4 regions of the Sphaerotilus sp. FB-3 genome follow, and region 2 is predicted to be linked to each of the others. Evidence: predicted binding sites of a transcription regulator. Region 2 holds the regulator's gene; each other region holds the start of a gene.
What was found. The regulator sigma-54, encoded in region 2, starts transcription at its own class of promoters, with help from an activator protein. The targets are predictions, from matches to a motif close to TGGCANGNAANCTGCTTT.
Positions count from the first base shown of each region.

Region 1: a site for sigma-54 is predicted at 5,014-5,031, ahead of NFT33_RS15795 (ammonium transporter). Genes of this name have one in related genera too.
Region 3: a site for sigma-54 is predicted at 3,991-4,008, ahead of NFT33_RS14790 (isopenicillin N synthase family dioxygenase). Genes of this name have one in related genera too.
Region 4: a site for sigma-54 is predicted at 2,580-2,597, ahead of NFT33_RS06665 (P-II family nitrogen regulator). Genes of this name have one in related genera too.

Region 1 is NZ_BQWE01000046.1:66,814-74,623, forward strand. It holds gene murJ (murein biosynthesis integral membrane protein MurJ) at 1-535, opposite strand, end outside; gene rpsT (30S ribosomal protein S20) at 625-936, shown strand; gene NFT33_RS15770 (CDP-6-deoxy-delta-3,4-glucoseen reductase) at 1,004-2,032, opposite strand; gene NFT33_RS15775 (NAD-dependent epimerase/dehydratase family protein) at 2,078-3,013, shown strand; gene NFT33_RS15780 (rhomboid family intramembrane serine protease) at 3,026-3,643, opposite strand; tRNA gene NFT33_RS15785 (tRNA-Leu) at 3,677-3,763, opposite strand; gene cysM (cysteine synthase CysM) at 3,880-4,785, shown strand; gene NFT33_RS15795 (ammonium transporter) at 5,048-6,313, shown strand; gene NFT33_RS15800 (hypothetical protein) at 6,318-7,118, shown strand; gene NFT33_RS15805 (FimV/HubP family polar landmark protein) at 7,132-7,810, opposite strand, start outside.
Region 2 is NZ_BQWE01000011.1:42-7,851, forward strand. It holds gene rpoN (RNA polymerase factor sigma-54) at 247-1,917, opposite strand; gene lptB (LPS export ABC transporter ATP-binding protein) at 1,925-2,680, opposite strand; gene lptA (lipopolysaccharide transport periplasmic protein LptA) at 2,677-3,324, opposite strand; gene NFT33_RS05060 (thiol:disulfide interchange protein DsbA/DsbL) at 3,428-4,096, opposite strand; gene NFT33_RS05065 (SPOR domain-containing protein) at 4,157-4,828, opposite strand; gene argS (arginine--tRNA ligase) at 4,863-6,962, opposite strand; gene NFT33_RS05075 (serine/threonine-protein kinase) at 7,060-7,810, shown strand, end outside.
Region 3 is NZ_BQWE01000040.1:2,789-10,598, reverse strand. It holds gene NFT33_RS14810 (ComEA family DNA-binding protein) at 1-140, shown strand, start outside; gene NFT33_RS14805 (patatin-like phospholipase family protein) at 118-1,485, opposite strand; gene NFT33_RS14800 (hypothetical protein) at 1,605-1,907, opposite strand; gene NFT33_RS14795 (urease accessory protein UreD) at 2,056-2,886, opposite strand; gene NFT33_RS14790 (isopenicillin N synthase family dioxygenase) at 2,976-3,947, opposite strand; gene NFT33_RS14785 (nucleoside deaminase) at 4,053-4,565, opposite strand; gene NFT33_RS14780 (ABC transporter permease) at 4,582-5,349, opposite strand; gene NFT33_RS14775 (ABC transporter ATP-binding protein) at 5,346-6,176, opposite strand; gene NFT33_RS14770 (ABC transporter substrate-binding protein) at 6,204-7,259, opposite strand; gene NFT33_RS14765 (GntR family transcriptional regulator) at 7,392-7,810, opposite strand, start outside.
Region 4 is NZ_BQWE01000011.1:346,402-354,211, forward strand. It holds gene NFT33_RS06650 (16S rRNA (uracil(1498)-N(3))-methyltransferase) at 1-255, opposite strand, end outside; gene rfaE2 (D-glycero-beta-D-manno-heptose 1-phosphate adenylyltransferase) at 299-778, opposite strand; gene NFT33_RS06660 (YifB family Mg chelatase-like AAA ATPase) at 822-2,348, opposite strand; gene NFT33_RS06665 (P-II family nitrogen regulator) at 2,652-2,990, shown strand; gene NFT33_RS06670 (ammonium transporter) at 3,019-4,527, shown strand; gene gshA (glutamate--cysteine ligase) at 4,677-5,972, shown strand; gene rplN (50S ribosomal protein L14) at 6,211-6,579, shown strand; gene rplX (50S ribosomal protein L24) at 6,601-6,918, shown strand; gene rplE (50S ribosomal protein L5) at 6,936-7,487, shown strand; gene rpsN (30S ribosomal protein S14) at 7,502-7,807, shown strand.

The DNA of each region.
Region 1 (7,810 bases), on a different contig from region 2:
GCGGCCGCAGCAGCCAGGCGGCGGCGATCACGCTCAGGTTCAGCAGCACCGGCGTGGCGGCCGGCACCACGAAATGCTTCCACGAATTCAGGATGCCCGCCGACAGCGCCACCAGCGACATGCAGCCGATGTACGGGAACATCAGCCGGGTCATCACCACCGCGGCCTCCTGGCCGTCGGCCGGCAGGCCCGAGGCCATCGCCCAGACCAGCACCGGCGCGCCGATCACGCCCAGGGCACACACCGCCACCAGCGCCCACAGCAGCACGGTGGCCACCGCATCGATCAGCGTCTGCGTCTTCTCGTCACCCTCGGTGGCCCGCGAGGCGGCCAGGATCGGCACGAAGGCCTGCGAGAACGCGCCCTCGGCAAAGAGCCGCCGCAGCAGGTTCGGGATGCGGAAGGCGACCTGGAAGGCATCGGTGGCCGCGCTGGCGCCGAAGGAGGCAGCAATGAGCTGCTCGCGCACCAGCCCGGTGATGCGCGAGGCCAGCGTGAGCGCAGACACGACGGAGGCAGAACGAAGCAGACTCATGGATGGGGACTTGAGCGTCAGGGGTCGCAGGTCTTGCGATTATCAATGCTATACTGCTAGGCTTTTCCACCCGGAACACGAAACACACCATGGCCACCTCGTCCAAAGCCAAGAAGAAGACCGTCCGCATTGCCTCGGGTCGCAAGCGTGCGCGTCAGGATGTCAAGCTCAACGCCGCCAACACCGCGCTGCGTTCGAAGTTCCGCACCGCCGTCAAGGGCGTGCTGAAGGCCGTCGCCTCCGGCGACAAGTCCAAGGCAGGCGACACCTTCAAGACCGCCCAGGCCGTGATCGATTCGATCGCCGACAAGGGCATCTTCCACAAGAACAAGGCCTCGCGCATCAAGAGCCGCCTGTCGGCCAAGATCAAGGCCCTGGCTCCGGCCCAGGCCGCCGCCTGAATCAGCTGATCCGGGTGGATCCCAGCAAAAGCCCGCTTGCGCGGGCTTTTTGCTTTGCGCGAAGGGCTCAGCCCCCCGCCACCTTGTCCGCCTCGCTGGTGAAGGCATCGGCGAAGAATTCCTCCTCCGGCAGACCGCAGGCCGCGACGAAGTCGCGCTGCGCCGACTGCACCATCACCGGCGCGCCGCAGGCGTAGACCTGATGGCCCGACAGATCGGGCAGGTCCGCCATCACCGCCTGATGGACAAAACCGGTGCGACCGCTCCAGTCGGCCTCCGGCTCGGAGAGCACCGGCACGAAGCGCAGCCACGGCAGCCGCGCCGCCGCCGCCTCGGCCCAGTCGCGCAGATAGAGATCGGCCGCCCGGCGTGCGCCCCAGTACAGCACCGTCGGCCGGGTCAGGCCCTTGGCCTCCATGTGCTCGATCAGCGCCTTGATCGGCGCGAAGCCGGTGCCCGAGGCCAGCATCACCACCGGCCTGGCGCTGTCCTCGCGCAGGAAGAAGGTGCCGAAGGGCCCTTCCATGCGCAGGATCTCCTTCTCCTTCATCGCACCGAAGACATGGTCGGTGAAGCGCCCGCCCGGCATGTGGCGGATATGCAGCTCCATGACGCCCTGTGCCAGCTCGGGCGCGCTGGCCATCGAGTAGCTGCGCCGCGCGCCATCGCGCAGGATGAACTCGACATACTGGCCGGCGTGGTACTGGAAGGACTGGTTGGCCGGCAGCTGCAGCTTCAGCACCGCCACATCGGCGGCCGGCCGCTGGATCGACATCACCCGCGTGGGCATCTTCAGCACCGGGAACTGGTCGGCGGCCGTGACCTGGCGCGACTCGATGATGCAGTCGGTCTGCGGCGTGGCGCAGCAGCTCAGGATCAGGCCGGCGGCCTCCTCCTCGGCGCTGAGCGCCTTGAGCTGGTGCGCACCGTGGATCACCCGGCCTTCCAGCAGGCGGCTCTTGCACGAGCCGCAGGCGCCATCCTTGCAGCCATAGGGCAGACCGATGCCCTGGCGGATCGCCGTGGGCAGCATGACCTCGTCGCGCGCGACCTCGAACTGGCGGCCGGAGGGCTGGACGGTCACGGTGAAATTCATCTCTTATCCTTCGGGGTTGTCATCACATCACCACGGGGCGAGATTGTGCCGCACCACCACCGGGGCCTGCGCCCTGCACTGCCTGCCGCGGCGACCCGCCTGCTGCGGCGCCCGCGCCTGCTGATCGTCGGCTGCGGCGATGTCGGCCAGCGCGTGGCCCGGCTGCTCGGCGAGCGCTGGCGCCTGGTCGCGCTGACCTCGGATGCCGCGCGCATGCCGGCACTGCGCGCGCTGGGCATCCGGCCGCTCGTCGGCAATCTGGATGAGCCCGCCACGCTGCGCCGGCTGGGCGCGCTGGCGCCGCGGGTGCTGCATCTGGCACCGCCGCCGGGCCACGGCACGGACGACCCGCGCACCGCGCACCTGCTGCAGGCGCTGGCCCGTCACGCGCCGCCGGGCGGGCACCGGCTGGTCTACGGCAGCACCACCGGCGTCTATGGCGACTGCGCGGGCGCGCGCTTCGACGAGACCCGCCCGGTCGCGCCGGCCAGCGAGCGCGCGCGTCGGCGTGTGGCCGCCGAGGCGAGGCTGCGCCAGGCGGGCGGCAGCGGCCGGCTGAAGGCGACGATCCTGCGCATTCCCGGCATCTACGCCGGCGACCGCCCGGGCGGCCATCCGCGCGAGCGGCTGCAGCGCGGTACGCCGGTGCTGCGCGCCGAGGACGATGTGCACACCAACCACATCCATGCCGACGACCTGGCGCGCGCCTGCGTCGCCGCGCTGCTGCGCGGGCGACCGCAGCGGGTGATCCACGTCTGCGACGACACCGAGCTGAGGATGGGCGACTACTTCGATCTGGCCGCCGACCTGTGCGGGCTGCCCCGCCCGCCGCGCATCAGCCGCGCCGAGGCGGCGCAGCGGCTCTCGCCGATGCAGATGAGCTTTCTGTCGGAGTCGCGCCGGCTGGTCAACCGGCGCCTGAAGGACGAGCTGAGGCTGACGCTGCGCCACCCGAGCGTGGCGACCGGTCTGCTGGCCTGAGGCCTGGAGCGCTCAGCGCCGACGCTGGCGGGGCGGGAACGGCGGCAGACCGCGCCAGTAGCGCATCATCAGCCAGCCGCCCAGCATGCCGCCGAGGTGGGCGAAGTGGGCCACGCCGTTGCTGCCCATCAGGCCGAACAGCAGCTCGATGCCGCCGAAAACCATCACGAAGATCTTGGCCTTCATCGGGATCGGCGGGAACAGCGGCATGATGGTGCGGTCGGGAAACATCATCCCGAAGGCCATCAGCAGGCCGAACAGCGCACCGGAGGCGCCCAGCGTCGGGCCGCCGCCGCTCGCCCCCAGGCTGACCACGATCAGCTGGATCACGCCGCCGGCCAGCGCGCTGGCGCCCAGGAACTGCAGATAGCGCTGACGGCCCCAGATCGACTCCAGCTCCGAGCCGAACATCCACAGGCCCAGCATGTTGAAGAACAGATGCCCCATGCTGCCGTGAAGGAAGGCATAGGTGATCAGCTGCCACGGCATGAAGGAGCCGCCGCCCAGGCCGCCGCCGAGCGGCCAGAGCGCGAACAGCGCCTCGACCCAGAAACCGAACAGCAGCTGCACGCAGAACAGCGCGGTGCAGATCAGCATCAGGGCCTTGGTGACGGGCGGGATCTGGGGCATGTCGGCGGAGGTTGCGGGGATCCGCGAGGGATCTGGTGCCGGAGGCCGGACTCGAACCGGCACGCCTGTGAGGGCGGTGGATTTTGAATCCACTGCGTCTACCGATTTCGCCACTCCGGCAGGAGAAAGAGGATGCGTCGGTCGCGCGGCGGCGATTATGGCATGGCCCCACGCCGCACCGACCTTGCTGCCACAATCGCCCCGATCAGCGACCCCGAGGACCCCAAGGAGAGAAGATGCCTGACTACAAGACCGTCGAGGATGTCATCGGCGCGACCCCGCTGGTGCGGCTGCAGCGCCTGGCCGGCGAGGAGGCCGCGCGACGCGGCAACGTGATCCTCGCCAAGCTCGAAGGCAACAACCCGGCCGGCTCGGTCAAGGACCGCCCGGCCATCAGCATGATCCGCCGCGCCGAGGAGCGCGGCGACATCCGCCCCGGCGACACGCTGATCGAGGCCACCAGCGGCAACACCGGCATCGCGCTGGCGATGGCCGCGGCCGTGCGCGGCTACCGGATGGTGCTGATCATGCCGGAGGACCTGTCGATCGAGCGCGCGCAGACGATGAAGGCCTTCGGCGCCGAACTGGTCCTGACCCCGAAGGCCGGCGGCATGGAATACGCCCGCGACCTGGCCGAGCAGATGCAGCGCGACGGCAAGGGCCGGGTGCTCGACCAGTTCGCCAACCTCGACAACCCGCGCATCCACTACGAGACCACCGGCCCGGAGATCTGGAACGACACGCAAGGCCGCGTCACCCACTTCGTCAGCGCGATGGGCACCACCGGCACCATCACCGGCACCTCGCAGTACCTGAAGGAGATGAGCCCGCAGGTGTGCATCGTCGGCGCACAGCCTTCGGAGGGCTCGCGCATTCCCGGCATCCGCAAGTGGCCCGAGGCCTACCTGCCGAAGATCTACGAGCCGCGGCGCGTCGACGAGATGATCCTCGTCAGCCAGGCCGACGCCGAGGACATGGCCCGGCGCCTGGCACGCGAGGAAGGCCTGTTCGCCGGCATCTCGGCCGCTGGCGCCTGCTGGGCGGCGCTGCAGGTCTCGGCCCGGGTCGAGAACGCCACCATCGTCTTCATCGTCTGCGACCGCGGCGACCGCTACCTCTCCACCGGCGTCTTCCCGGCCTGAACGCACCACAACACAGCACAAAACAAACCACTATGGTGCCTTGCGCACCATGAATGGAATGCTCGTGAACAGCGCTGCCCCACGACAAGGCAGCCACGCGCCAGCACGGGGTCGGCGCCACCGGCCCCAATCCGGAAAAAAATTCATCTCAGCCTCCCGGAACCCTCCCGTTTCCGAGGGGAACCGGTCGAAATCCCGACATGGGAGGCTCGTGATCTGAGCCATGCTTGGCATCGCAATTGCGATCCGTCAGGTTCCGATCGTGCGCACCACCGAAGTGCGCATGCCCTCCAGACCGCGGGTGAACCTCGAGATGAACGAACTGATCAACATGACCTGGGTGGCGATCTGCACCGCCCTGGTCTTCTTCATGCAGGCCGGCTTCGCGCTGGTCGAGGGCGGCCTGTCGCGGGCCAAGAACTCGATCAACGTGATCATGAAGATCTACCTCGGCACCTGCCTGGTCGGGGTGGGCTTCTGGGTGGCGGGCTACGGACTGGCCTTCGGCAGCAGCCAGGGCGGCCTGATCGGCACGAGCCTGTTCGCGCCCGAGGGCCTGAAGGCCTTCGACGCGGTCGGCCTGCTCTACCAGATGATGTTCGCGACCACCGCGGTCAGCATCGTCTCCGGCGCGGTGGCCGAGCGCATGCGCTACGGCGCCTACCTGGCCTTCGCGCTGCTGATGTCGCTGCTGATCTACCCGGCCTATGCGCACTGGACCTGGAACCCGTCGGGCTGGCTGAAGACGATGGGCTTCGTCGATCTGGCCGGCGGTGGCGCGGTGCACGCGATCGGCGCCTGGTGCTCGCTGGCGGGCCTGCTGGTGCTGGGGCCGCGCCTGGGCCGCTTCGGCCGCAACGGCGAGGTGCGCGACATTCCCGGCCACAACCTGCCGATGGTGGCGCTCGGCGGCTTCATCCTGTGGATGGGCTGGTTCGGCTTCAACGGCGGCTCGATCGGCGGACTGGAAAGCGGCCAGCTCGGCACGGTGCTGCTGTCGACCTACCTGGGCGGCTGCGCGGGCGGCATCGGCGCGCTGGCCTTCATGCGCCTGAGCGGCCGGCCGGTGCTGATGAGCGCCTCGGTCAACGGCAGCCTGTGCGGCCTGGCCTCGCTGACCGCCGGCGCCGCGACGATGAGCCCGGTCTTCGCGCTCCTGACCGGCCTGGTCGCCGGCGCGGCCTGCACCTGGGGCGCCGAGGCGCTGCGCCGGCTGCGCATCGACGATGCGGTCGACGCGATTGCGGTGCACGGCATCGGCGGCGTCTGGGGCCTGCTGGCCGCCGGCCTGTTCTACCAGGGCGATCTGTTCGACGGCGCCCGGGTGATGGTGCAGCTGCTGGGCGCGCTGGCCACCTTCGCCTGGGCCTTCCCGGTCGCCTGGCTGCTGTTCAAGATCATCGACCGCCTGATCGGCCTGCGCGCGCCGACGCTCAACGAGCAGCGCGGCCTCGACGCCACCGAGCACCACGAGATCGGCTACCCCGAGTTCCAGGATTCGCCGGGGCAGCTGCACAAGGAAACCTGATTCGATGGCCACTGAAGCCCTGTCCCTGCGCCGCCGCGCCGCCTGCGCGGCGCTGTCTCCCGTGCTCGACGAGGAGGCGCTGCTCGACGCGCTGCGTCTGCAGCACCAGTCGATGCGCGGCGACGCGGTCGCGGACATCATCCGCTACATCGATCAGGTGGCGCAGCGGCATCACATCGAGGCGCCGCTGCGCAAGAAGCTCTACGAGACCTTCTACAAGGCCCTGCGCCTGCCCGAGGACCAGCTGCCGATGGACCCGTGGCCGATGATGTATTCGCAGGCGCCCGCAGCACCGGCACCGGCTGCGCCCGCCCCCGCTGCGCAGGTCGCGGCGCCACCGGTGGCCGCGATCCATCCGGTGGCCGCGGCGATGCAGGCGGCCGGCATCGCACCGGGGCCGGCTCCGCTGCCGACACCGACCGCGCCGGCGCCCGCCACGGCCGCGGCACTGCCGCCCGAGCAGGCGGTCTGCGCCGACCTGATGCGCAGCGCGCTGGCCGAGGTGCAGCGCTTCCATCCCGGCGCACTGCAGGATCTGGGAGACAGCGCACTCGATCTGATCGACACGCTGAAGGTGCCGCTGTCGCTGCGGCGCACGCTGCGCGAGCTGTGGACACGGCCGCTGCAGGCGCACTGGGTGCTGGACCTGCCGGCGGCCGAGCTGTCGCAGGTGGTGCACCTGCTCTACATGGCGCTGTGCGAGGCACTCGGCCCGGTCGAGGCCGACCAGGTGCTGACCCGCGCGGTGCGCGCCACCGAGCAGGGCCCGCAGGCGCGGCAGTTCTCGCCGCGCCGGCTGCTCTGAGCCCGGGGCGGGATCAGACCGCGGCCGGCCCCATCCGGGCCAGCATGTCGGCGGCAGCCGCCTGATGCCGACCGCTGTCCTCGCGCAGCACCCCCTCGAGCAGCTCGCGCGCAGCCGCCTCGCGGCCGATCTCGAGACAGGTGCGGGCCATCTCGACGCGCAGGGCACCGCGCAGCTCCGGATCGATCGATCCGGCCAGCGGGGCCGCAGGCACAGGCGCCGACGACGAGGTCTCCTCGCCTTCAGCCGCCACCGGGCGGACCAGCTCGGTCACCAGCGGCGCGGCCTCGACGGTGCGGGCCATGTCGGCCGCGGCGGTCGACACGTCGAAGTTGCGCGGCGCCGAGGCGCGCAGGGTCTCGACCGGCGAAGCGGACGGCAGCGCCGCCTCCTGCAGGCCGGGGCGACGACGCCACAGGATCACGCCGCCGGCCAGAACGCCCGCGCCCAGCAGCCAGGGCAGCCAGCGCAGCGCCGAGGCCGGAGCCGCCGCCTCATCGCCCTCGCGGGCCGCAGGACGAGCGACATCGGCCGCCGGACGGGTGGCCGGGCTCGCGGGGGCGAGCGTCGCCGACGAGGCCGGCGCTTCGGCCGGGACTTCAGCGGCGGCGGACGCCGGCGCAGACGCGGGCATCGGCTCCGGGGCAGGCGCCTGGACGACCGGAGCGGCCGGCATCGAGGCTGGAGCGCTC
Region 2 (7,810 bases):
CGTGTCCTCAAGGCTGCTGGGCGGTCACCTTGAAAGGGATGCTCCTGAGTGCCCGATGGCCTTTGCACGCGGCGTGCCGGCGGAAATCCGGAAAAACCGCCCCGGCGGTGGGCGCCTGCACCAGCGCCACTCGGGGTCATCCCGGATTCATTTCACGCCGCGGCGGCCGGGCATGGCGGGGGTGCACCTTGGTGGTGCGCCAGCCCGCGCCCGAGCCCGGGCATCCCGGACGCGGTACCGGATCGCTCAGATCGCCTTGCGCAGGTTGGCCGGCGCGATCTTCAGCGCCTCGCGGTATTTCGCGACCGTGCGGCGCGCGACCTGGATGCCCTGCTCCTCCAGCATCGTGCTGAGCTGGCTGTCGGAGAGCGGCTTCTTCTGGTCCTCCGCGGCGACGAACTGCTTGATCAGCGCGCGCACCGCGGTGCTGGAGGCGTTGCCGCCGGCCTCGGTGTTCAGGCTCGAGCCGAAGAAGTACTTCAGCTCGAAGGTGCCGAAGGGCGTGGCCATGTACTTGGCGGTGGTCACGCGGCTGATGGTCGACTCGTGCAGGCCCAGCTCGTCGGCGATCTCGCGCAGCACCAGCGGCTTCATCGCGATCTCGCCGTGGGTGAAGAAGCCCTTCTGGCGCTCGACGATCGCCTGGCTGACCCGCTGGATGGTGTCGAAGCGCTGCAGGATGTTCTTGACGAACCAGCGCGCCTCCTGGAGCCGCGCCGAGAGCGTCGCGCCGCTGCCGGCGTCGTCGGCCCCGCGCTGGCCGCGGTGCTGGCGCAGCGCCTGTGCGTACATGTCGTTGATGCGCAGCCGGGGCATCACGTCCGGATTGAGCACGACCCGCCAGCCGCGGCCGGCCTTCTGCACGATGACGTCGGGCACGACGATGTTGGCCTCGGCGCGCGCGAAGCGCCGGCCCGGCTTGGGCTCGAGCGTGACGATCAGCGACTGCGCGTCGCGGATGTCGTCCTCGTCGGCGCCGGTGGCGGCCACCAGCTTCTTCATGTCGCGCCGCGCCAGCAGCTCCAGATGGCCCTGGCAGATCAGGATCGCGACCCGGCGCGCTTCGGTGGCGTCATGCTCGCGCAGCTGCAGCACCAGGCATTCGCCCAGATCGCGCGCGCCCACGCCGCAGGGCTCGAGGTTCTGCAGCCAGCCCAGCGCGCAGCGCAGCCGGCCGAGCAGCTCTTCGCGCAGCTCGGCGGCGGCCTGCGCCTCCTCCGGCGTCGGGGCCTCGGGCAGCTCGGCCTGGTCGAGGTCGACCGCGGTGACCTCGCCCGGCGCGACATCGCGCCCGAGCGCCTCGCCCAGCTCCAGGCCCACGGCCAGGCGCTCGGCGATCTCCTCGAGCGGATCGGCCAGATAGCCGTCCTCGGTCAGCGAGTCGATCAGCGCCTCGACCAGCAGCTGGTCCTCGGGCGCCAGGCGCATGCCGCGCAGCTGGCTGCGCAGGTGGTCGGGCAGGCTCTCGGCGACGCTGGAGCGCTCGCTCCAGTCGCTGTCCTCGTCGTCGGGTGCGCCGTTGCGGGTGCCGCCGACATCCGACAGGCTCTGGTAGTCGTCCTGGCCGCTGTCCCAGTCGCTGCCGGCGTCGCCGCCGTCGAAGTCGAGCTGGTCGACGCCGGCGCCCTCGCCGTCGCCGCTGCTGCCGGTGTCGGCCGGCACCTCGCCTGCGGAGTCGGTGCCGGGCGCGCTCCAGTCCTCGCGCTCGGCGGCCGTGCTGGTGCCGCCCTCGACGGTGACCGCCTCCGGGCCGCCGCCGCTGTCCTCGTCGGCTTCGAGGAAGGGGTTCTGTTCGAGCATCTGCTCGACTTCCTGATGCAGCTCCAGCGTCGAGAGCTGCAGCAGCCGGATCGACTGCTGGAGCTGCGGCGTGAGCGCCAGATGCTGCGACAGGCGGACCTGGAGGGAAGGTTTCATGGGGCGGTCACATCCGGAAGTGTTCGCCGAGGTAGACCTTGCGGACCTGTGGGTTCTCGACGATCGCCGCCGGCTCCCCTTCGGCCAGCACGCGGCCCTCGCTGATGATGTAGGCGCGGTCGCAGATGCCCAGCGTCTCGCGCACGTTGTGGTCGGTGATCAGCACGCCGATCTGCCGCGCCTTCAGGAAGCCGATGATGCGCTGGATCTCGATCACCGCGATCGGATCGACCCCGGCGAAGGGCTCGTCGAGCAGGATGAAGCGCGGCTGCGTGGCCAGCGCCCGCGCGATCTCGACGCGCCGGCGCTCGCCGCCGGACAGCGCCGGCGCCGGGCTGTCGCGCAGCCGCTCGATCGACAGGTCGGCCAGCAGCGCGCCGAGCTGCTCGTCGATGGCCCGGCGGCCCAGCGGCCGGCCGTCGGCATCCTGCTGCAGCTCCAGCACCGCACGAATGTTCTCCTCGACCGTCAGGCGGCGGAAGATCGAGGCCTCCTGGGGCAGGTAGGACAGGCCGAGACGGGCGCGCTGGTGGATCGGCAGCTGCTCGACCCGCTCGCCGTCGATGCGGATCTGGCCGGCATCGGCCCGGACCAGGCCGACGAGCATGTAGAAGCTGGTGGTCTTGCCGGCGCCGTTCGGTCCGAGCAGGCCGACGACCTCGCCGCTGTGCACCGCCAGATGCACATCCTTGACGACCAGGCGCGCGCCGTAGCGCTTCTGCAGGCCCTCGGCCTCGAGGCGCTGGCGGGGCGGGGCGCTCAACGTGAGCCCTCCGCCGCAGCGTCGGCACCGGCCGGGCGCGAGGCCGCGCCGGCCGGCCGGGGCGTCAGCACGCCACGCACCCGGCCGCTGGCGGCGCCGGGCGCCGCGGGCTGCGCGCTGGCCGGCGTGCCGCCCTGCACCTCGAAGACATCGCGGCCGTGGTCGTAGACGATGGTCTGGCCGCTGACCTGGTCGGCTGGTGCGCCGGCGCGCAGCACCCGCACCTGGGCCTGGCCGATGAAGCGCACCGTCTCGCTGACGCTGTCGTACTCGATGCGGCGCGACTGGCCCTCGACCGTCTCGTCGACGCCCTCGCGCTTCTGGCGGAAGGTGACGAGCTGGCCGTCGGCCGCGGTGGCGATCGCGAACTGGCCGCCCTGCGGGGTTTCCTTCAATTCGACCTGGGCCGCCTTCAGCAGCAGCGTGCCGCGGCTGATCTCGACCCCGCCGCTGAGCACCCGGACCTTGCGCTTGCCGTCGAGCACCATGCGACCGGCATCGAAGGCCAGCGGCTGCGAGCTGTCAGCGCGCTCGGCCCGGGCGGGCGCGATGCTGGCGATCATCAGCAGGGCTGCCGCCAGCAGGGCCGGGGCCGGACGCAGGCAGCGGTGTGAAAACCAGCACGGAACAGCGACAGCAGCCATCAGTGGCAATCGAAGGCATGAAAATTGCATTGTAGCCTTCGATCCGCCCGGTGTCACCGGGCGGGCGGCCGCAGCAGGCGGCCGGTTCCAGGTCCGCCGGGCCTCAGCCCTTGCGCAGGCTGGCGACGAGCTGGTCGGTCAGCGCCAGCGCGCGGGTCTGGCCCTGGATCTCGGAGGCGCCTTCGCCGCCGGCCAGCGCCGGCGAGGTGTAGAAGCGGCCGTGAATGCCCAGGGCCGGCACGCCGTCGATCTTGTAGGCCTCGGAGAGCTGCTTGCCCTGTCGCACCTTGCTCTGCACGCCGAAGGAGTTGTACATCTCGGTGAACTTGGTGCGATCGACGCCGTTGGCGACGACGAATTCAGTGATCGCCTCGGGCTTGTCCAGCCGTGCGCCCTGCTGGTGGACCGCGTAGAAGACCTTGCGGTGCAGCGCCTCGACCAGGTTCATGTTCTCCAGCGTGGCGTAGAGCCGCTGCAGCGGCTCGAAGCTCGGACGGAAGGCGACATGCACGCGGCGGAAGGCGACATCGGCCGGCAGCTTCTTGACCCAGGCCTCGAGCGTCGGCTCGAAGGCGTTGCAGTGCGGGCAGCCGTACCAGAAGAACTCGAGCACCTCGATCCTGCCGGCGGGAGCGGAGACCGGCACCGGCTGCTGCAGCCGCACATAGTGGCGGCCTTCCTGGAAACCGGCCTGGGCCGAGGCCGGTGCGCTGACCAGACCGCCCAGTGCCAGCGCGGCACTGCTTCCGGCGACGAACTCGCGACGCTTCATTCGATGGTTCCTTTCGATGGTTCTGTGCAGGCCGTTCGGACCCGATCCGGGGCCGAAGGTTCAGCGCGGCACGCGCACCAGCGCGGCATCGCCCTGGCCCGAGGCCGAGAGCTGGTCGCGCATGCGTTCCGCATCCTCCCGGCTGTCGTAGGGGCCCAGGCGGACACGGTGCATCACGCGGCCGTTCTGCTCGCGCTCGGTGATGCGGGCCTTGAGCCCGTTCATCGCCAGCCGCGCGCGCTGCTGCTCGGCCTCGTCGGCGCTGCCATACGCACCGACCTGCACGAAGTAGGTGAACGGATCAGCCCCGGTCTTGGCTGACGTCTCGCCACCTGCCGGGGTCGGTGCCGAGGCGCTGGCTTCGGCCCGTGCGGGCGGCTTCGAGGCCGGGCGGGCCGGCGGCGGGGCGCTGGCGGCCTCGGGCGGGCGGCTCTGGCGCTCGGCGATCGCGCCGATCGGGTCGGGCTCCTGGGCCGGCGGTGCGGCGGGCGGCGGCTCGGCGGGGCGGCCGGGCGGACGGCCGTGCAGCGGCGCGTTCGGATCCCACTGGCGGTTCTTCTCCGCCTCGGCGGCATCCTGCTCCGCGGTGCGGCCCGGCACCTTGTCGACGAACGGCACCGGCGCCTTGGTGACGAAGACCGCCACCCCCAGCGCCAGCACCAGACCGCCCAGCAGGCCCACCACCACGCCGACGCCGAAGCCGCCGCGCTGAGTCTTCGCTTTCGATGCCATCACCGTTGTTCTCGTCATCGCGCCGCCGGGCGGCTCACATGCTCTTGGGCGCGTTCACGCCCAGCACCGCCAGCGCGTTGCGCAGCACCTGGGCGGTGGCCTGCAGCAGCGCCATGCGCGCCAGCGCTAGCGCAGCATCCTCGACGAGGAATCGCTCCGCCGCATAGTAGCTGTGATAGGCTGCCGCAATATCGCGCAGATAGAACACCACATCGTGCGGCGCTAGGCCTTCTGCGGCGCGTGCCAACATATCGGGGTACTCGGCCAGCTTGTTCATTAGCACGAACTCAGTCGGTGCAGTTAGCAGTGACAAGTCAGCTCGAGCCAGATTAGCCAACGCGAGCTGGTCATAAAGCCGTTCCGCCACATCGTGGTTCATCGCTTCTTGAGCAAGATGCTGTGCGATCTGTCCGCCCAGACTGGCGTATTGCCTGGGGTTATTATCAGCCCTCAATTCGAGCGACAGCTTATGGAGATGCTTTCTAACATGAACGGATTCAAGGGGAAGGGTCTCAATTTGCCTTTCAAGGAAATCGAATTCCTTATTTTCAACGGCATATCGAACCCGAGCCTGGCGCTCTGGGAACACAGGTAGATTCTCTTCCTCGATGCTACTTGCGTTTGCCAGCAAGGTGATCAATGCACCTAATACCTCTTGTCTCAAAGGCTCTGCGCTGTGGTCACATATCGCCTCTGCAAGATTGGTGAGCACGGCCTTCATTAAGCGGCGGTGCTCTGCCCGAACCTGCGGCCACCCGGCCATCTCTTCGATCCACTGACGCTGCACCGAGCAGATGCGCGCGTGGGCGTACTGGACGTAGAACACCGGGTTCTCGTCGTTGGCCTTGAGCGCCAGGTCGACGTCGAAGACGAACTCGGTGTCGGCCTTGCGGCTGATGAGGAAGAAGCGCACCGCGTCGCGGCTGGTCCACTCGATCAGGTCGCGCAGCGTGACATAGGAGCCCGCGCGCTTGGAGATCTTCACCTCCTCGCCGCCCTTCATGACGGTGACCATCTTGTGCAGCACGTAGTCGGGCCAGCCCTGCGGCACGCCCACGCCGGCCGCCTGCAGGCCGGCGCGCACCCGCGCGATCGTGCCGTGGTGGTCCGAGCCCTGCACGTTGACGACCTTGTCGAAGCCGCGTTCCCACTTGTTGATGTGGTAAGCGACGTCGGGCACGAAGTAAGTGTAGCCGCCGTCGGACTTGCGCATCACGCGGTCCTTGTCGTCGCCGTAGTCGGTGGACTTCAGCCACAGCGCGCCGTCTTGCTCGTAGGTCTTGCCGGCAGCGGTCAGGCGTGCCACGGCGTCCTCGACCTTGCCGTCGGTGTACAGGCTGCTTTCCAGGAAATAGTTCTTGAACTGCACGCCGAAGGCCTGCAGGTCCAGGTCCTGCTCGTGGCGCAGGTAAGCGACGGCGAACTGGCGGATCGAGTCGAGGTCGTCCGGGTCGCCCGAGGCGGTGAACTCGCGGTCGTCGGCCTTGACGGTGGCCTTGGCCTTGAACGCCTCGGCGATGTCGGCGATGTAGTCGCCGTTGTAGGCCGACTCGGGCCACCCGGCGTCGCCGGGCTTCAGGCCCTTCAGGCGGCACTGGGTCGAGTTCGCCAGCGTGGCGATCTGCACGCCCGCGTCGTTGTAGTAGAACTCGCGCTCCACCTCCCAACCCTGTGAGGCGTAGAGATTGCACAGCACGTCGCCCAGCACGCCCTGGCGGCCGTGGCCGACGTGCAGCGGCCCGGTCGGGTTGGCCGAGACGAACTCGACCAACACCTGGCGGCCGTTGGACGGCACGCGGCCGAAGGCGTCACCTTCGGCCAGCACCTGCGCGACCACCTGCTGGCGCGCGGCGGGCTTGAGGCGGATGTTGATGAAGCCGGGGCCGGCGATCTCCAGCGCCTCGACCCACTGCTGCACCGCCGGGCGGGTCTGCAGCGCGGCGATCAGCGCGCCGGCCAGCTCGCGCGGGTTCTTCTTCTGCGGTCGGGCCAGCTGCATCGCGGCGGTGCAGGCGAGGTCGCCGTGGGCGGCCTGCTTCGGGCTTTCGAAGGCGGGCTCGATCGCCGCACCCGGCGCGATCTCGGCCAGCGCGTCGCCGAGGGCGGCGAGGAGTTGCTCTTTGGCTTGAATCATGGGGCGGATTCTACGGGTCGGGTCGGCCGAGCAATCCGCACTTGTGTCGGGCAGGGGCCGGTGAAAAGATCGCCCACCCTGTCCGAGCCCGCCGCCGATGATCGATCTCTCCGCCCCGGACCTCTCCGACCCGCCGCAGCGCATCGGCAAGTACCGCGTGATCCGCCGTCTTGGCGAGGGCACGACCAGCGAGGTCTTCCTCTGCCACGACGAGTTCAACGATCGCCAGGTCGCGGTCAAGCGGGTGCGCGCCAGCGTGCTGGGCGACGCGGCCGACGCGCATGTCTTTGCGCGCTTCTTCGCCTCGGAGGCGGCGCTGGCCGGGCGGCTGCACCATCCGAACGTGGTCGACATCCTGGATGCGGTGCCCGACCCGCGTGCGCCCTGCGTGGTGATGGAGTACGTGCCCGGCACGACGCTGCGGGCCTTCTGCGCGCCCGACCACCTGCTGCCGCTCGACCAGATCGTCGAAATCGGCTTCAAGTGCGCGATGGCGCTGGGCTACTGCTACCGCCAGGGGCTGATCCACCGCGACGTCAAGCCGGCCAACATCCTGACCGTGGGCAGCGACCGCGAGGTGCGCGACATCAAGCTGACCGACTTCGGCAGCGCGCTGAACCTGCGCTCGGACGAGACGCAGGTCCACCGCGTCGGCTCGCTGGCCTACATGTCGCCGGAGCAGCTCGACGGCGCCGAGCTCGACGCGCGGGCCGACATCTACGGCCTGGGCGCGGTGCTCTACCACCTGATCGCCGGCCACGCGCCCTTCGAGGCCTCCAGCCAGGCCAGCCTGATGCACCAGATCTGCCATGTCGAGCCACCCTCGCTGGTGGGCGTGCGCACCGGGG
Region 3 (7,810 bases), on a different contig from region 2:
AGGCCTCCGCGACCCGCTTCTCCGGCGGCGGGCTGACGGTCAACGGGAGTGCCTTTGTCCTGCCCGCCGCGCCAGCCACCACGCCTGTCGCTGCGGCGGGCCCCGCGACGACGGCGCTCACGCCGGTGAAGAAGCCCTGACCGTGAGCGGCTGCGCCGCCATGTCGCTGTCGGCGCAGGCCGGCAGCGCGGGTCGCACTGCATGGTCATGGTCATCGGCGAGCCGGGCACGGGTCGGTGGCGGGCGCTGTCCGGCGCCCGACTGCCAGCCGAAGAAGCGCAGCACATCGGCGCGCCGCGCCATCGCGTCGGCCTTGCCCAGTGCGATCAGCTCCCGGGTGTAGCCCGACTCGAACAGCAGGTAGCTGGCCAGCGCCGCGCCGCGTGCCGAGGAGCCCCGGCCACTGACACCGACGCCGCGCAGCAGGCTGCGCACCGTCAGCGGCAGGCTGTCGAGATGGCGGCCGGCGATCTCGTCCAGACGCTGGCTGGGCGCGATCACCAGCGCCTCGATCGGCCGCAGCGTGGTCTGCGCCAGCGCCTGCGGTGGCAGCAGCGCCAGCGTCGAGTTGATGCGCTGCAGCCGCTCGACATCGACGGCCAGCGCGTCGAGAAAGATGTTCGACATCGCATGGCCGGCGATCTGCGCGATCGTCGGGTAGCCGCTGATTTCCAGATGAGCGCCCGGCGGCTCGTGCATGCGGCCGGCGCCGATGATCAGGATGCGCTCCGCGCCCAGATGCACCGCGGGCGAGATCGGTGCGGCCTGGCGCATCGAGCCGTCGCCGAACCAGCCGGTGCGCTCGCCGCAAGGCAGCTCGACCGCCGGAAAGACGAAGGGAATCGCTGCCGAGGCCAGCAGGTGGCGTACTCCGAGCCGGGCCGGCACCGCGAGGCGCTGCGAGCGGTTCCAGGGGGCGATGTTCTCGCGGCTCTCGTAGAAGGTGACATGCTCGCCGCTGGTGTAGCTGGAGGCCGTCACCGCCAGCGCATCCAGATGGCCGTCGTTCATCAGCCGCTGCAGCCGGTCGAAGCGCACCATGCGCAGCAGCAGCGATTCCAGCGGGCTGTTGTCCAGCAGCGAGCGCGGGCGCAGTCGCCGCCAGCGGTGCAGCAGCCAGCCGAAGGACATCATCGTCAGCCATGGTGCGCCGGTGCGCAGCACGCCCAGCGAGTCGGTGCGGTAGACCTGCTCGGAGCGGAACTGCGCCCAGACATCGGCGATCTCGCGCACCGCTGCATCATGGCGGTCGGCCTGGCAGGCCAGGGCGGTCGCGTTGATCGCGCCGGCCGAGGTGCCGGCGATGATCTGGTAGGGGCTGTGTGTCGGCGCGCCGACCTCGCGGGCGATGTCGGCGATGGCCCGCAGCACGCCCACCTGATAGGCCGCACGCGCCCCGCCGCCGGTCAGCAGCAGCCCGGTGCGCGGCTGAGACCGTGCGGGAGGCGGCGAGCTCATCGCCGGCAGCGAGATGGCCTTGTCCATGCCCCTCAGTCTATCGGCAGCCTGTCTGGAGGTCGGCCGAAAACCGCCCGACTCCGGGGCCAGTCCCCCGCCTGGGGCGGTGGCTTGCGCTTGCGTGCTGCTGACGCAAGCTGGTGCTGTCAGTCGTGGTGATGGCGCTGGCGGCGCATCAGCCGGCGCTGCAGCAGTGCGATCGAGAGCAGGCCCGCGGCTGCCAGCGCCGCCGGATGGGATTCGCCGTCCGACAGCGCACCGGTGCTGGCCGAAGCGGCGACCGTCGGCTGTGCGGGCAGCGTCGGATGTGCGACCTGATGTGCAGCCTGATGGGATGGCACCGCCCAGGCGGCGGTGCATGCCAGCAGGCTCAGCGCCGATCCCGCCGCGGTCCGTCTCAGCGACCGATGCGACAGGCGTGGCGATGCGCAGAAAGTGAGAGAGAACATGTCGGGCTTCCCTGGCGTTGCGGCCGAATCGAGGTGACGTCCCGGCATCGATCGGATGTCACGCCTGGGACGGTACGGCCCCATTCTATTCAGGGATTCAGGATCTGATCAGTGGAAACCCTGATCAAAAGGTGTGCAGCTGTTCATGTCATGTCCGCCAGATCCGGGGCGCAGATTCGGCCAGCGACCAGCCGTCCTGGCGCCAGGCTGCCCGCACGGCCACCAGCAGCTGCATCAGCGGCTCGACCCGTTCTGCCAGCGCGCGCAGCACGATCACCCGGTCATGGACCGCGCTGACTCCGGCGCTGTCCGCCAGCGGCGAGGCTGACAGCCGATCGCGAGCGAGTTCCAGCAGTCGCGCGGTGCGCTCCCGGCCGATCGCCTCGCCGCTGCCGAACCACATCGTGCCCAGCACCCGTCGGCCCGCCCAGCCGAGCGGGCCGTCAAGCAGCAGCGTGTCGCTGGCGTCGATGCGGGCCTGCTCCAGCCAGACACCGGGCAGTTCCAGGTGCTGCTGGTAGCGCCCCCGGCTCCAGGCTTCCCCGGCGGCAGGCAGACCGAGCGCCAGCAGATCCCAGCCGATCATCTCGGCCTTCGGCGCCAGGTCGAAGCGCATCCGGTTGATCGCATGGCAGTCGCGGTAGGCGATCGTCTCCAGCGGCAGCCATTCCAGCCGGGCATGGTCGGCCAGCCGGGCCTGCACCTGCTGCATGCCGGGCGCACCGGCGCTGCGGTAGTAGCGGGTCGCGCCGGGCGTGGTGATCAGCGCATGGGTGCCTTCCTCGAGCTTCGCCTCGATCTCGAGCGTGTCGCCGCCGACGATGCCGCCGGGCGGATGCACCAGCACATGGTGGCAGATGCCCGGCCCTTCCGGGTACAGGCGCTGCAGCACGCGCAGCGGACCATGGTGGCGGTCCAGCGCGATCGTGCGCTCGCCATCGCGGGTGTAGTGCAGGTTCAGGCGGCCGGGCCAGCTCATGGGCGTGTCGAGGAAAGGGCGGGTGGCAGAGGCGAAAGGGCGGGAGTGTAGCGGGCCGGCCTGGCGCAGTGGTCCTGCATCGGACCGGGTCAGGCCGCCTCGGGCAGCGTGGTGCGACGGTACATCTCGATGATGTGCTCGCCGGCGGTGATCGGCGGATAGCGAGGCGGATCGCCGGCGTCATGGCAGCCGGGCAGGGCGGCCACCTGGGCGTGGTAGTCGATGTCGTGGAACCAGGCGATCGAGAAGCGCTCGCGCCCGCTGTGGCGGTTGACGACCCGGTGCAGCGAGGAGCGGTAGCGGTCGTTGGTCCAGCGCTGCATCAGGTCGCCGAGGTTGACCACCAGCGTGCCGGGCATCGGCGGCACGTCGATCCATTCGCCTTCGCGCTGGACCTGCAGGCCGCCGGACTCGTCCTGGGCCAGCAGCGTCAGGCCGCCCCAGTCGGTGTGCGCGCCCGAGCCGATCTGGCCGTCGAGCCGGCTGGCCGACTGCGGCGGATAGTGCAGCAGCCGCAGCACCGGCATCGGATTGCGCTGGAAGGGCTCGAAATGCTCGCGCGGCAGCTTCAGCGCCAGCGCGATCAGGCCCATCAGGTGGCGGCCGAGGCGGGTCATCGTCGCCTGGTAGGCCTCGACGGTGGCCTGGAATCCGGGCACCAGCGCCTCGTCGGGCCACTGGTTCGGGCCGTGGTTGGGCGTGCCGGCGCGCACCAGCGCGTCCCAGGGGCCGCGGTCGACGCCGAGGTAGAAGCTCTCCTTCAGGTCGGCGGGGCGGCCCGATTCCAGCGCCTGCCAGCCCACCGGGTCGTAGCCCCGGCACAGCCCGCCCGACAGCTCGACATGCCAGCGCCGCTTGACCTCCTCGGGCAGCGCGAACAGCCGGCGCGACAGCATGAAGAGATGGTGGCTGAGCGCCAGCGGCACGCCGTGGCCGGTGACGTGGAAGAAGCCGTCGCGCCGGCAGGCCGCGTCGATGCGGGCGGCGATGGCGTGCAAGGCCTGGGGGTCGTGACCGAAGCTGGGGGCCAGATCGATCACCGGCAGCGGGCTGTCCGGCATGGGGCGCTCCTGATGGCGAAAAATGAGATATTCGTCACGAAGAATCGCACGAGCCATGCCAGCCGCTTGCGCGCGCGATGCACCGATCGCGGGCGGGCGGACCGCTCAGCGGCCGAGCCAGAAGCGCGCGTGCACTGCAGCGAGTTCGTCCTCGATCGCGGGAATCGGCCCCCAGACGCGGATCGGCTTCTGGCCGCGCGAGAACACCTCGCGGCAGGGCACGTCCAGCGTCGGGTTCTCGGGATGGCGGCCGGTGGTGGCGCGCAGCCGCGTCTCGCTCATGCCGTAGACCAGCCGCCCGATGCCGGCCCAGTACTGGGTGCCGGAGCACATGCAGCAGGGCTCGACGGTGGTGTAGAGCGTGCAGTTCCACAGCAGCTCGGCGTCGAACTTGGCCGCGGCCTGGCGCGCGAGCACCGCCTCGGCATGGTTGACGCTGTCGACATTGCCCTGGATCAGCAGCACCGTCTCATGGTCCGGGCCGACCAGCAGCGCGCCGAAGGGGTGATGGCCCTGCTCCATCGCGGCGCGTGCGATGTCGCTGGCCTGGCGCAGGTGCAGCAGCATCTGCTCCATCGTCGGGTCGGGCGTGGTGAAGGCATGCATGGGCACGATCATGCGCCTTTTTCACGTTTCAGTGCGCGTTCGAGCCGCGATGCGCCCAGCCGGTCGTGCGCTTCTCCACCACCGAGAACAGCTCGTACATCACCATCGCCATCGCGCCGACCACCACCAGCCCGGCAAACGCCAGCCCCATCTGCATCGAGCTGCCGGCCGAGATCAGCAGGTAGCCGATGCCCTCGTTGGCCGCGGTCATCTCCGACACCGTGGTGCCGACGAAGGCCAGCGTGATCGCCACCTTCAGCGAGCCGTAGAAGTAGGGCAGCGAGCGCGGCAGCCCGACCTTGACCAGCACGTCCCAGCGCCGCGCGCCCAGCACCCGCAGCACATCCTCCAGCTCGGGCTCGAGCGTGGCCAGGCCGGTGGCGATGTTGACCATGATCGGGAAGAAGCTGATCAGGAAGGCGGTCAGGATGGCCGGGCCGATGCCGATGCCGAACCACACCACCAGGATCGGCACGAAGGCGGCCTTGGGCAGCGCGTTGAAGGCGGTCATCAGCGGATAGACCGCGGCGTAGGCCGCGCGCGAGCTGCCGATCAGGAAGCCCAGCAGCACGCCCACCACGATCGACAGGCCGAAGCCGGCCATCGTCACCCAGAAGGTGCGCCAGGCATGACCGGCGATGGTGGCGGCATGCTCGGCCAGCGCCGTGCCGATCGCCGCCGGGCTCGGGAAGATGAATTCCGAGATGCCGAAGGCCGAGCACAGCGCCTGCCACAGCAGCAGCACCGCGACCAGCAGGATCCAGGGCGACCAGCGTTCCATCTGGCGGGCGTTCATTGGGCGATCTCCGAGGCGGGGGCGAGGCCGGCGACGGGCTTGCGCATCGCGCCGATGTGGCCGCGCAGCTCATGCACGATGGCGGTGAACTCGGGCGTGTAGGTGATCTCCAGGTCGCGCGGGCGCGGCAGGTCGATCTCGCGCTTGACGACGAAGCGGCCCGGGCTCTTGCTCATCACATAGACCGTGTCGGCCAGGAACACGCTCTCGCGCAGGTCGTGCGTGACCAGGATGACATTGAACTTCTGCGCGGCCTGCAGGTCGCGCAGCGCGCACCAGAGTTCCTCGCGGGTGAAGGCGTCGAGCGCGCCGAAGGGCTCGTCGAGCAGCAGCATCTTCGGCTCGTGGATCAGCGCGCGGCAGATGCTGGCGCGCTGCTGCATGCCGCCCGAGAGCTGCCACGGGAACTTGTCTTCCATGCCGGCCAGGCCGACGCTGGCCAGCAGCCGGCGCGCCTTCTCGCGGTACTCGGCCCGCTTCTGCTTGAAGCTCGAGCGGTAGGGCTCGACGATCTCCAGCGGCAGCAGCACATTGTCGATCGTGGTGCGCCAGGGCAGCAGGCTCGGCGCCTGGAAGGCCATGCCGGTGATCTTCAGCGGCCCGGTGACCTCCTGGCCACCGATGGTGACGGTGCCGCGGCTCGGGCGCTTCAGGCCGGTGGCCAGCTTCATGAAGGTGGACTTGCCGCAGCCCGAGGGCCCGACGATGGCGATGAACTCGCCCTCGCCGACCTGCAGGTTGATGTCCTCGACGGCGAACTGCTGCTTGGCCAGCAGCTCGTCGTTGTAGGCCAGCCAGACATCCTTGAAATCGACGAAGGCGGTCATCGCATCAGTCCTGTGCGGTCATTGCGGTCATTTCTTCGCGGTGGCGAAGATGTTGCGGTCGGTGGCCGAGGGCAGGAAGCTGCCGTTCCAGATCGCGTCCGGGTTGATGCGCTCCTTGGTGGCGAAGGCGTCGGCCACCTGGCTGGCCATCAGGCTCAGGCGCGGGCCGCTGACCGCGCCGAAGCCCTCGGCCCGGGCATCCGGCGTCAGCACCGAGGCGTCGAGCGCCAGCTTCAGCCGGCGCAGCTCCAGGTCGGCGTTGATGATGCCGTCGCGCGCCTTGACCAGATCCACGCCGGCCTTCGGATCCGCGATCACGTCCTTCACGCCCTTGGTGAAGCCGCGCAGGAAGGCCTTCACCGCCTCCGGGTTCTTCTTCAGGAAGGCCTCGCCGACGATGATCGCGTTGCCGTAGAGCTTCACGCCGTGCGCGGGATAGGGCAGCACGACCACATCCTCGGTCTTGACGCCGCGCGCCTCCAGGTTCAGCAGCGAGGTGAACGAGAAGCCGGTGATCGCGTCGATGTCGCCGCGCACCAGCATGGTCTCGCGCAGCGGCGGGTCCATCGCGGTCCAGGCCACGTTGCTGATGCCGTTGGCCTTGGCGAAGATCGGCCAGGCCTTGCGGCCCGCGTCGAAGACCGGCGCGCCCAGCTTCTTGCCGTTCAGGTCGGCCGGCGTCTTGATGCCCGACTTCTTCAGCGCCAGCACCGCCGCCGGCGTGTTGTTGTAGACCATCATCACCGCGACCGGCTTGTTCGGCGCTGTCGGGTTGTTGGCGTGGAACTCCATCAGCGCGGCCAGGTCGGCGAAGCCCATGTCGTAGGTGCCCGAGGCCACGCGGGTGACGGTGCCGCCCGAGCCGTTGCCGGCATCGATCGTCACATCGAGCTTCTCGGCCTTGAAGTGGCCCTTGGCCACCGGCGCGAGGAACAGCGCGGCCGGTCCCTCGAAGCGCCAGTCGAGCTGGAACTTGACCGGGGTCTCCTGGCTGTGCGCCGGACTGGCGAGCAGGCCCAGCGTCGAGGCGGCGGCAAGCACCATCGCGGTGCGTCGGATCGGCGAGAGAACGGACATCGTCATGGGCTCCGAGGTGTATACAGTTTGCGGGGAACCTGGCTTGCAATATCCATGCACACCCGGATGAACCGCGCGGGTCCGGTCCGGGCCTGCCGCCGACGCCCCCGCGAGCCGGTGGGCGCGTCGATCCGGGATTCAGGGGCTGGCGGCCGAGGCCAGCGCCGTGGCGAGATCGTCGATGCGCGGGTGCAGGCGCAGATTGCTCTCGACCTCGGCGATGTGCGCCTCCATCAGCCGCACCGCCTCGTCGGCATCGCCGCGGGCCAGTGCGTCGACGATCTGCACATGGCCGGCCTGCGAGTGCTCTGCCGAATGCGAGGACTGGTACATCAGCGAGATCAGCGAGGAGCGCGAGAGCAGGTCGGCCAGCAGCTGCGCGAGCACCTCGTTGCCGAGCTGGCGCGCCAGGATGATGTGGAAGTCCGCCAGCAGCCGGGTGCGCCCGGGCACGTCGGTGCGCTGCACCGCCGAGGCCTCCGCGCGCAGATGTGCGCGCAGTTCCTCGACCTGTTCCGGCGTGATGTCGCGGGCGAGCTGGCGCACCATCGCCGTCT
Region 4 (7,810 bases), 350 kb from region 2:
GCCTGCCAGCAGCACGATGTCGATCGGCAGCTCGCGGTCGACCGGGTCATGCGCACCGATGCGCACCTCGACCGACTGCCGCCCCATCGCCAGGATCTCCGCCGACCATTCGCCACCGCGGCCGTCGAACAGCGTGATCGCCTCGCCGGGCTGCATGCGCAGCACCTGGACATGGCGGGCCGGGCCGGGCGGCAGCGCGATCTCGGCGCCGGTGCTCAGCGCGGTGTCGGTCTCGATGTGCAGGCGTGCGGGCATGGGGCAGCGTGGAGAGAAGGAAGATAAACGAGTCGGTGCGCGCTCAGGCGCGGATGCGCCGCACCAGCGCGGTGGTCGAGTAGCCGTCGACGAAGGAGATCGCGCGGGCGTCGCCGCCCCAGCTGCGCACCAGGCGGGTTTCCTCGAGCGTCTCGATGTCGTAGTCGCCGCCCTTCACATAGAGATCGGGACGGATCTCGGTCAGCAGCTCGCACGGCGTCTGCTCGTCGAACAGCACCACCAGCGAGACGCTCTCGAGCGCGGCCAGCAGGCAGGCGCGGTCGGCCTCTGCATTGAGCGGGCGGTCCGGCCCCTTGCCGAGCTTGCGTGCCGAGGCGTCGCTGTTGAGCCCGAGCACCAGGCTGGCGCCCATCGCGCGCGCCTGCGCAAGATAGGTCGCATGACCGCGGTGCAGGATGTCGAAGACCCCGTTGGTGAAGACCATCGGGCGGGGCAGGGCGGCCAGCCGCGCCGGCAGATCGCGGCGCAGGCAGAGCTTGTCGAGAAAGGCGGGCGGCGTCATGGGGCGCGATTGTCGCCGCTCGGGCGCCCGGCGTGCGTGCGGGTCAGCGGCCGGGCAGCGCGCGGCGCAGCTGGATCGCCTCGGCGACATGGATCACGCCGAGGGTGTCGGCCTCGGCCAGATCGGCGATGGTGCGTGCCACCCGCAGCACCCGGTGCAGGCTGCGGCCCGACCAGCCCAGCCGGCTGGCGGCGGTGTTGAGAAAGCGCGTCGCCTCCGGCTCGGCGCGCACCTGCTCGTTGAGCTGGCCGGCTTCCAGCTCGGCATTGCTGCCGCCCTGGCGGGCCTGCTGGCGCCGGCGCGCCTCGGCCACCCGCTCGGCCACCGCCCGGCTGGGCTCGCCGTCGGGCGCGCCGGTCAGCTCCTCGGGCGGGATGGCCAGCACCTCGACACGCAGGTCGATGCGGTCGAGCAGCGGCCCCGACAGCTTGTTCTGGTAGCGCTGCACCGCCTCGGGCGTGCAGCGGCAGGGCTTGGCGGTCGAGCCGAGCATGCCGCAGGGGCAAGGGTTCATCGCGGCGACCAGCTGGCAGCGCGCCGGGAACTCGGCCTGCTGCGCCGCGCGCGAGATGGTGATGCGGCCGTTCTCGAGCGGCTCGCGCAGCGCCTCGAGTGCGCCGCGCGGGAATTCGGGCAGCTCGTCCAGGAACAGGATGCCGTGATGCGCCAGGGAAATCTCGCCGGGTCGCGGCGGCGAGCCGCCCCCCACCAGCGCGACCGACGAGGCGCTGTGGTGCGGCGAGCGCAGCACCCGCCGTGCCCAGTCGGCCGGCTCGAAGCGCCCGGCCAGGCTCAGCACCGCAGCCGATTCCAGCGCCTCCTCCTCGGACAGCGGCGGCAGCAGCCCGGCCAGGCGCTGCGCCAGCATCGACTTGCCGGTTCCGGGCGGACCGACCAGCAGCAGCGAATGCCGCCCGGCCGCGGCGATCTCGAGCGCCCGCTTGGCCGCGGCCTGCCCGCGCACATCCTGCAGGTCGGGCAGGCCGGCGCCGGCGCGCACCTCGACCGGGCGCGGCCGCGGCAGCACCGGGGTGGGTGGATCGCCGGGCTCGACCGGCTGCAGCGCCTCGACGATCTCGTCGAGGTGGTCGGCGCAGCGCAGCGCCAGGCCCGGCACCAGCGCAGCCTCCTCGGCGCTGCGCCGCGGCAGCACCAGGGTGCGGCTCCGCCCGCTGCGCTGCAGCGCCAGCGCCATCGGCAGCGCGCCGCGCACCGGGCGCAGGTCGCCCGCCAGAGAGAGTTCGCCGGCGAACTCCAGCCCGTCGAGCGCCGCTGCATCGATGTGGCCGGCCGCGGCCAGGATGCCCAGCGCGATCGGCAGGTCGAAGCGACCGCCCTCCTTGGGCAGATCGGCCGGCGCGAGATTGACGGTGATGCGCCGGTTGTGCGGGAAGTCCAGCCCGCTGTGCTGCATCGCCGCGCGCACCCGCTCGCGTGCTTCCTTGACCTCGGTGTCGGCCAGGCCGACCAGCGTGAACGAGGGCAGGCCGTTGGCGAGGTGGACCTCGACCGTGACCTCGGGGGCCTGCAGCCCGAGCAGGGCGCGGCTGTGGACGATGGCAAGCGACATGGTGGTGCGCGGCAGCAGGTGTCTGTGCGCGGACGGTGCACCGGCCGCGGGCCTGTGCGGATTGTGCGAAGCGCATCACGGGCTGCATCTCGCCCCGATGGGGGTATGGAACCAGCTTGGTGCATTCCCATGGCACCGAAATGGGTCGACATGCCGGCTCGTGTGGCATCGCGGGCCGGTCCGGGGCGTGGTCCTGATGCGTATCAATGGCGCGTCGGCGTGCGCATGGCATGGCACGGAAGATGCAGCAGGGGCTCCCAGCCACTTTCCATCACCAGTCAGTCAGATCAACCAGGAGCTGCCATGAAGATGGTCACTGCCATCATCAAGCCCTTCAAGCTCGACGAGGTCCGCGAGGCTCTCGGCAACATCGGCGTGCAGGGCATCACCGTCACCGAGGTGAAGGGCTTCGGACGTCAGAAGGGTCACACCGAGCTGTACCGCGGTGCCGAGTACGTCGTCGACTTCCTTCCGAAGGTCAAGATCGAGGCCGCCGTCGACGACGGCATCGTCGACCGGGTCATCGAGGCGATCGAGGGCGCGGCCCGCACCGGCAAGATCGGTGACGGCAAGATCTTCGTGACGCCCCTGGAGCAGGTTCTGCGCATCCGCACCGGCGAGACCGGCAAGGATGCGCTCTGATCAACCGCCCGACGAGACAACCATGTCAATGAACAAGAAACTGCTCGCCGGTCTGCCGCTGGGGCTGGCCGCCCTGGGTCTGACCGATCTCGCTCTCGCACAGGACGCCGCGGCGTCCGCGCCTGCCGTGGCCGAGGCCGCCTCCGCGGTGGCCGAGGCGGCTTCTGCCGTCACCGAGGCTGCCGCCGCCGCACCGGCACCGACCTTCGACAAGGGCGACGTGTCGTGGATGATGCTGTCCACCCTGCTGGTCATCATGATGGCCGTGCCGGGCCTGGCCCTGTTCTACGGCGGCCTGGTGCGCGCCAAGAACATGCTGTCGGTGCTGATGCAGGTGATGGTCACCTTCTCGCTGGTCGTCGTGCTGTGGTTCGTCTACGGCTACAGCCTGGCCTTCACCGAGGGCAATGCCTTCATCGGCGGCTTCGATCGCCTGTTCATGAACGGCGTCTGGGACAACGTCGCGGGCACCTTCGCGCCGGCGGCCACCTTCAGCAAGGGTGTCTACATTCCCGAGATCGTCTTCGCGGCGTTCCAGGCGACCTTCGCGGGCATCACCTGCGCGCTGATCGTCGGCGCCTTCGCCGAGCGCGCGAAGTTCTCGGCGGTGCTGATGTTCATGGTGCTGTGGTTCACCTTCAGCTATGCGCCGATCGCGCACATGGTCTGGTTCTGGATGGGGCCTGACGCCTATGCCTCGAAGGACGTGGTCGACGCGATGAACGCCAAGGCCGGCCTGATCTGGCAGCACGGCGCGCTGGACTTCGCCGGCGGCACCGTCGTGCACATCAACGCCGCGGTGGCCGGTCTGGTGGGCTCCTACATGATCGGCAAGCGCATCGGCTACGGTCGCGAAGCCTTCATGCCGCACTCGCTGACGCTGACGATGGTCGGTGCCTCGCTGCTGTGGGTGGGCTGGTTCGGCTTCAACGCCGGCTCGGCCCTGGAAGCCAACAACTTCGCCGCGCTGGCCTTCATCAACACCTTCGCTGCCACCGCCGCCGCGGTGCTGGCCTGGTGCCTGGGCGAAGGCCTGATGAAGGGCAAGGCCTCGATGCTGGGTGCCGCCTCCGGTGCGGTCGCCGGTCTGGTCGCGATCACCCCGGCCGCCGGCAACGTCGGCATCGTCGGTGCGCTGATCATCGGGTTCATCTCCGGCTTCGTCTGCCTGTGGGGCGTGCATGGCCTCAAGCGCATGCTGGGCGCCGACGACTCGCTCGACGTGTTCGGCGTGCACGGCGTGGGCGGCATCCTGGGCGCGCTGCTGACCGGCGTGTTCAACTCGCCGAACCTGGGCGGCCCGAGCGTCGTCGCCGACTGGGTCACCGTCGGCATGGTCGCCCCGGACGCCTACTCGATCGCCTCGCAGGTCTGGATCCAGGCCAAGGGCGTGCTGATCACCATCGTGTGGTCGGCGGTGGTCTCGGTGATCGCCTTCAAGATCGTCGACCTGGTCATCGGCCTGCGCGTGCCGGAAGACGACGAGCGCGAGGGCCTGGACATCACCTCGCACGGCGAGACCGCCTACTCGAAGTGATGCCGGTCTGCTGACCGCACCCGCAAGGGGCCGCCTCAGGGCGGCCCCTTTTGCTTTGGACCCCTGCCCGCATCTGCAGACCTTCCTAGAATCGTCGACATTCCCTTCATCCGTCCTTCCCTTTCCTCTTCCTGAGCAGGTCGTCCACCATGGTTCCCCATCTCGTCACCGCCCTGAACGGCCCGATCAACGAACTGGAAGCGCGCATGCTGGACTCGGTGCCGGCGATCGAGCGCTGGTTCCGCCTGGAGTGGATGGAGCACACCCCGCCGCTCTACACCTCGGTGGACGTGCGCAATGCCGGCTTCAAGCTCGCGCCGGTCGACACCAATCTCTTTCCGGGCGGCTGGAACAACCTGACGTCCGAGATGCTGCCGCTGGCGGTGCAGGCGGCGATGGCCGCGATCGAGAAGATCTGTCCCGAGGCGAAGAACCTGCTGCTGATTCCCGAGAAGCACACCCGCAACAGCTTCTATCTGACCAATGTCGCGCGGCTGGTGCAGATCTTCACGCAGGCCGGCCTGAACGTGCGCCTGGGCACGCTCGACCCCGAGATCACCGCGCCGACCGAGCTGGCGCTGCCCGGCGGCGACACGCTGACCATCGAGCCGCTGATCCGCAGCCAGCGCCGCCTGGGGCTGAAGAACTTCGATCCCTGCACCATCCTGCTGAACAACGACCTGTCGGCCGGCATTCCTGCGGTGCTGGAAGGTCTGCACGAGCAGTACCTGCTGCCGCCGCTGCACGCCGGCTGGGCGGTGCGGCGCAAGACGAACCACTTCCAGGCCTATGAGGAAGTGGCCAAGAAGTTCTCCAAGCTGATGGGCATGGACCCGTGGCTGATCAACCCGATGTACACCCGCTGCGGCGAGGTCAACTTCGGCGAGGGCAGCGGCATCGAGTGCGTGCAGACCAATGTCGACGCGCTGCTGAACAAGATCCGCCGCAAGTACAAGGAATACGGCATCAACGAGAAGCCGTTTGTCATCGTCAAGGCCGACAACGGCACCTACGGCATGGGCATCATGACGGTGCGCGATGCCAAGCAGCTCGAGGAGATCAACCGCCGCACCCGCAACAAGATGAGCGTCATCAAGGACGGCCAGGAGGTCACCGAGGTGATCATCCAGGAGGGCGTGCCGACCTGCGAGCGCATCAACGAGGCGGTGGCCGAACCGGTGGTCTACATGCTCGACCGCTATGTGGTGGGCGGCTTCTACCGGGTGCACGCCGACCGGGGCATCGACGAGAACCTGAACTCGCCGGGCGCGCAGTTCGTGCCGCTGGCCTTCGCGGAGTCGGGTCACATGGCGCGTGCCGGCGCCAAGCCGGGCGCCAGCGCGCCGAACCGCTTCTACATGTATGGCGTCGTCGGGCGGCTGGCGATGCTGGCGGCCAGCTACGAGCTGGAGGCCACCGATCCCGACGCCGAGGTGTACACCTGAGCGCCGGCATCGCCGCCCTGGCCTCGGCCGGATCGGGCTTGTTGACATGAGCCCGAAATGGCGGCATACTCCGTGATTCTTCTGGCTTGCGCGCGTGCCTAGCCGTACGTGGCGCAATCTGGTTTCGCCCCAAACGCAGAACCTCGATGGAGACGTCGAGAGGCTGTGACGGGCCCAAGACTGACCGCGAGCGGTGGCCGAGTGGGGCTGTTAGCGCGGGATAAGTTGGGGATTCCACATGATCCAAATGCAATCGCGACTCGACGTCGCGGACAACACCGGTGCGAAGTCCGTCATGTGCATCAAGGTGCTCGGCGGCTCGAAGCGTCGTTATGCCGGCATCGGCGACGTGATCAAGGTCAGCATCAAGGATGCGGCCCCGCGTGGTCGTGTCAAAAAGGGCGAGGTCTACAACGCCGTCGTCGTGCGCACCGCCAAGGGCGTGCGTCGTCAGGACGGCTCGCTCGTCAAGTTCGATGGCAATGCAGCCGTGCTGCTCAATGCCAAGTTGGAGCCGATCGGCACCCGCATCTTCGGCCCGGTGACGCGTGAACTGCGTACCGAGCGCTTCATGAAGATCGTGTCGCTGGCTCCGGAAGTGCTCTAAGCCGACCGCGAAGGACTGGCCATGAACAAGATTCGCAAGGGCGACGAGGTCATCGTGCTGACCGGTCGCGACAAGGGCAAGCGCGGTACGGTTTCTCTGCGCGTCGATGCCGACCACCTGGTGGTCGATGGCGTCAACGTCGTCAAGAAGCATGTGCGCCCGAACCCGCTGAAGGGCACGACCGGTGGCATCGTCGACAAGACCATGCCGATCCACCAATCCAATGTGGCGATCTTCAACCCCGCGACCGGCAAGGCCGACCGCGTGGGCATCAAGCTGCTTGACGACGGCAAGAAAGTGCGCGTCTTCAAGTCCAGCGGCGAAGAGATCAAGGCCTGAGGCGGGGTAGAGAAGACATGTCTCAACAGCAAGCTCGTCTGCAGACCTTCTATCGCGAGAAGGTCGTCGCCGATCTGATGGCCAAGTTTGGCTACAAGTCGGTCATGGAAGTGCCGCGCCTGACCAAGATCACCCTGAACATGGGTGTCTCGGAAGCCGTGTCGGACAAGAAGGTCATGGACCACGCCGTCGGCGATCTGACCAAGATCGCTGGCCAGAAGCCGGTCGTCACCAAGTCGCGCAAGGCGATCGCGGGTTTCAAGATCCGCGAGAACGTGCCCATCGGCTGCATGGTGACCCTGCGCGGCGTGCGCATGTACGAATTCCTGGATCGCTTCGTCACGATCGCGCTGCCGCGCGTTCGCGACTTCCGTGGTATCTCGGGCCGTTCGTTCGACGGTCGCGGCAACTACAACATCGGCGTCAAGGAACAGATCATCTTCCCGGAAATCGAGTACGACAAGGTGGATGCTCTGCGTGGTCTGAACATCAGCATCACGACGACCGCGACGACCGACGACGAGTGCAAGGCGCTGCTGGCTGCCTTCCGCTTCCCGTTCAAGAACTGAGGCCGAGGCTCACCATGGCAAAAGTTGCCCTCATCCAGCGCGAAGAAAAGCGCGAGAAGCTGGTCGCCAAGTACGCCAAGAAGTTCGCTGAACTGAAGGCGATCATCGACGACCAGAGCAAGTCGGAAGAAGAGCGTTACATGGCTCGCCTGGCGCTGCAGAAGCTGCCGCGCAATGCCAACCCGACCCGTCTGCGCAGCCGCTGCGAGATCACCGGTCGTCCGCGTGGCACCTTCCGCAAGTTCGGTCTGGCGCGCAACAAGATTCGTGAACTGGCCTTCCGTGGCGACATCCCCGGTGTCGTCAAGGCGAGCTGGTAAGCC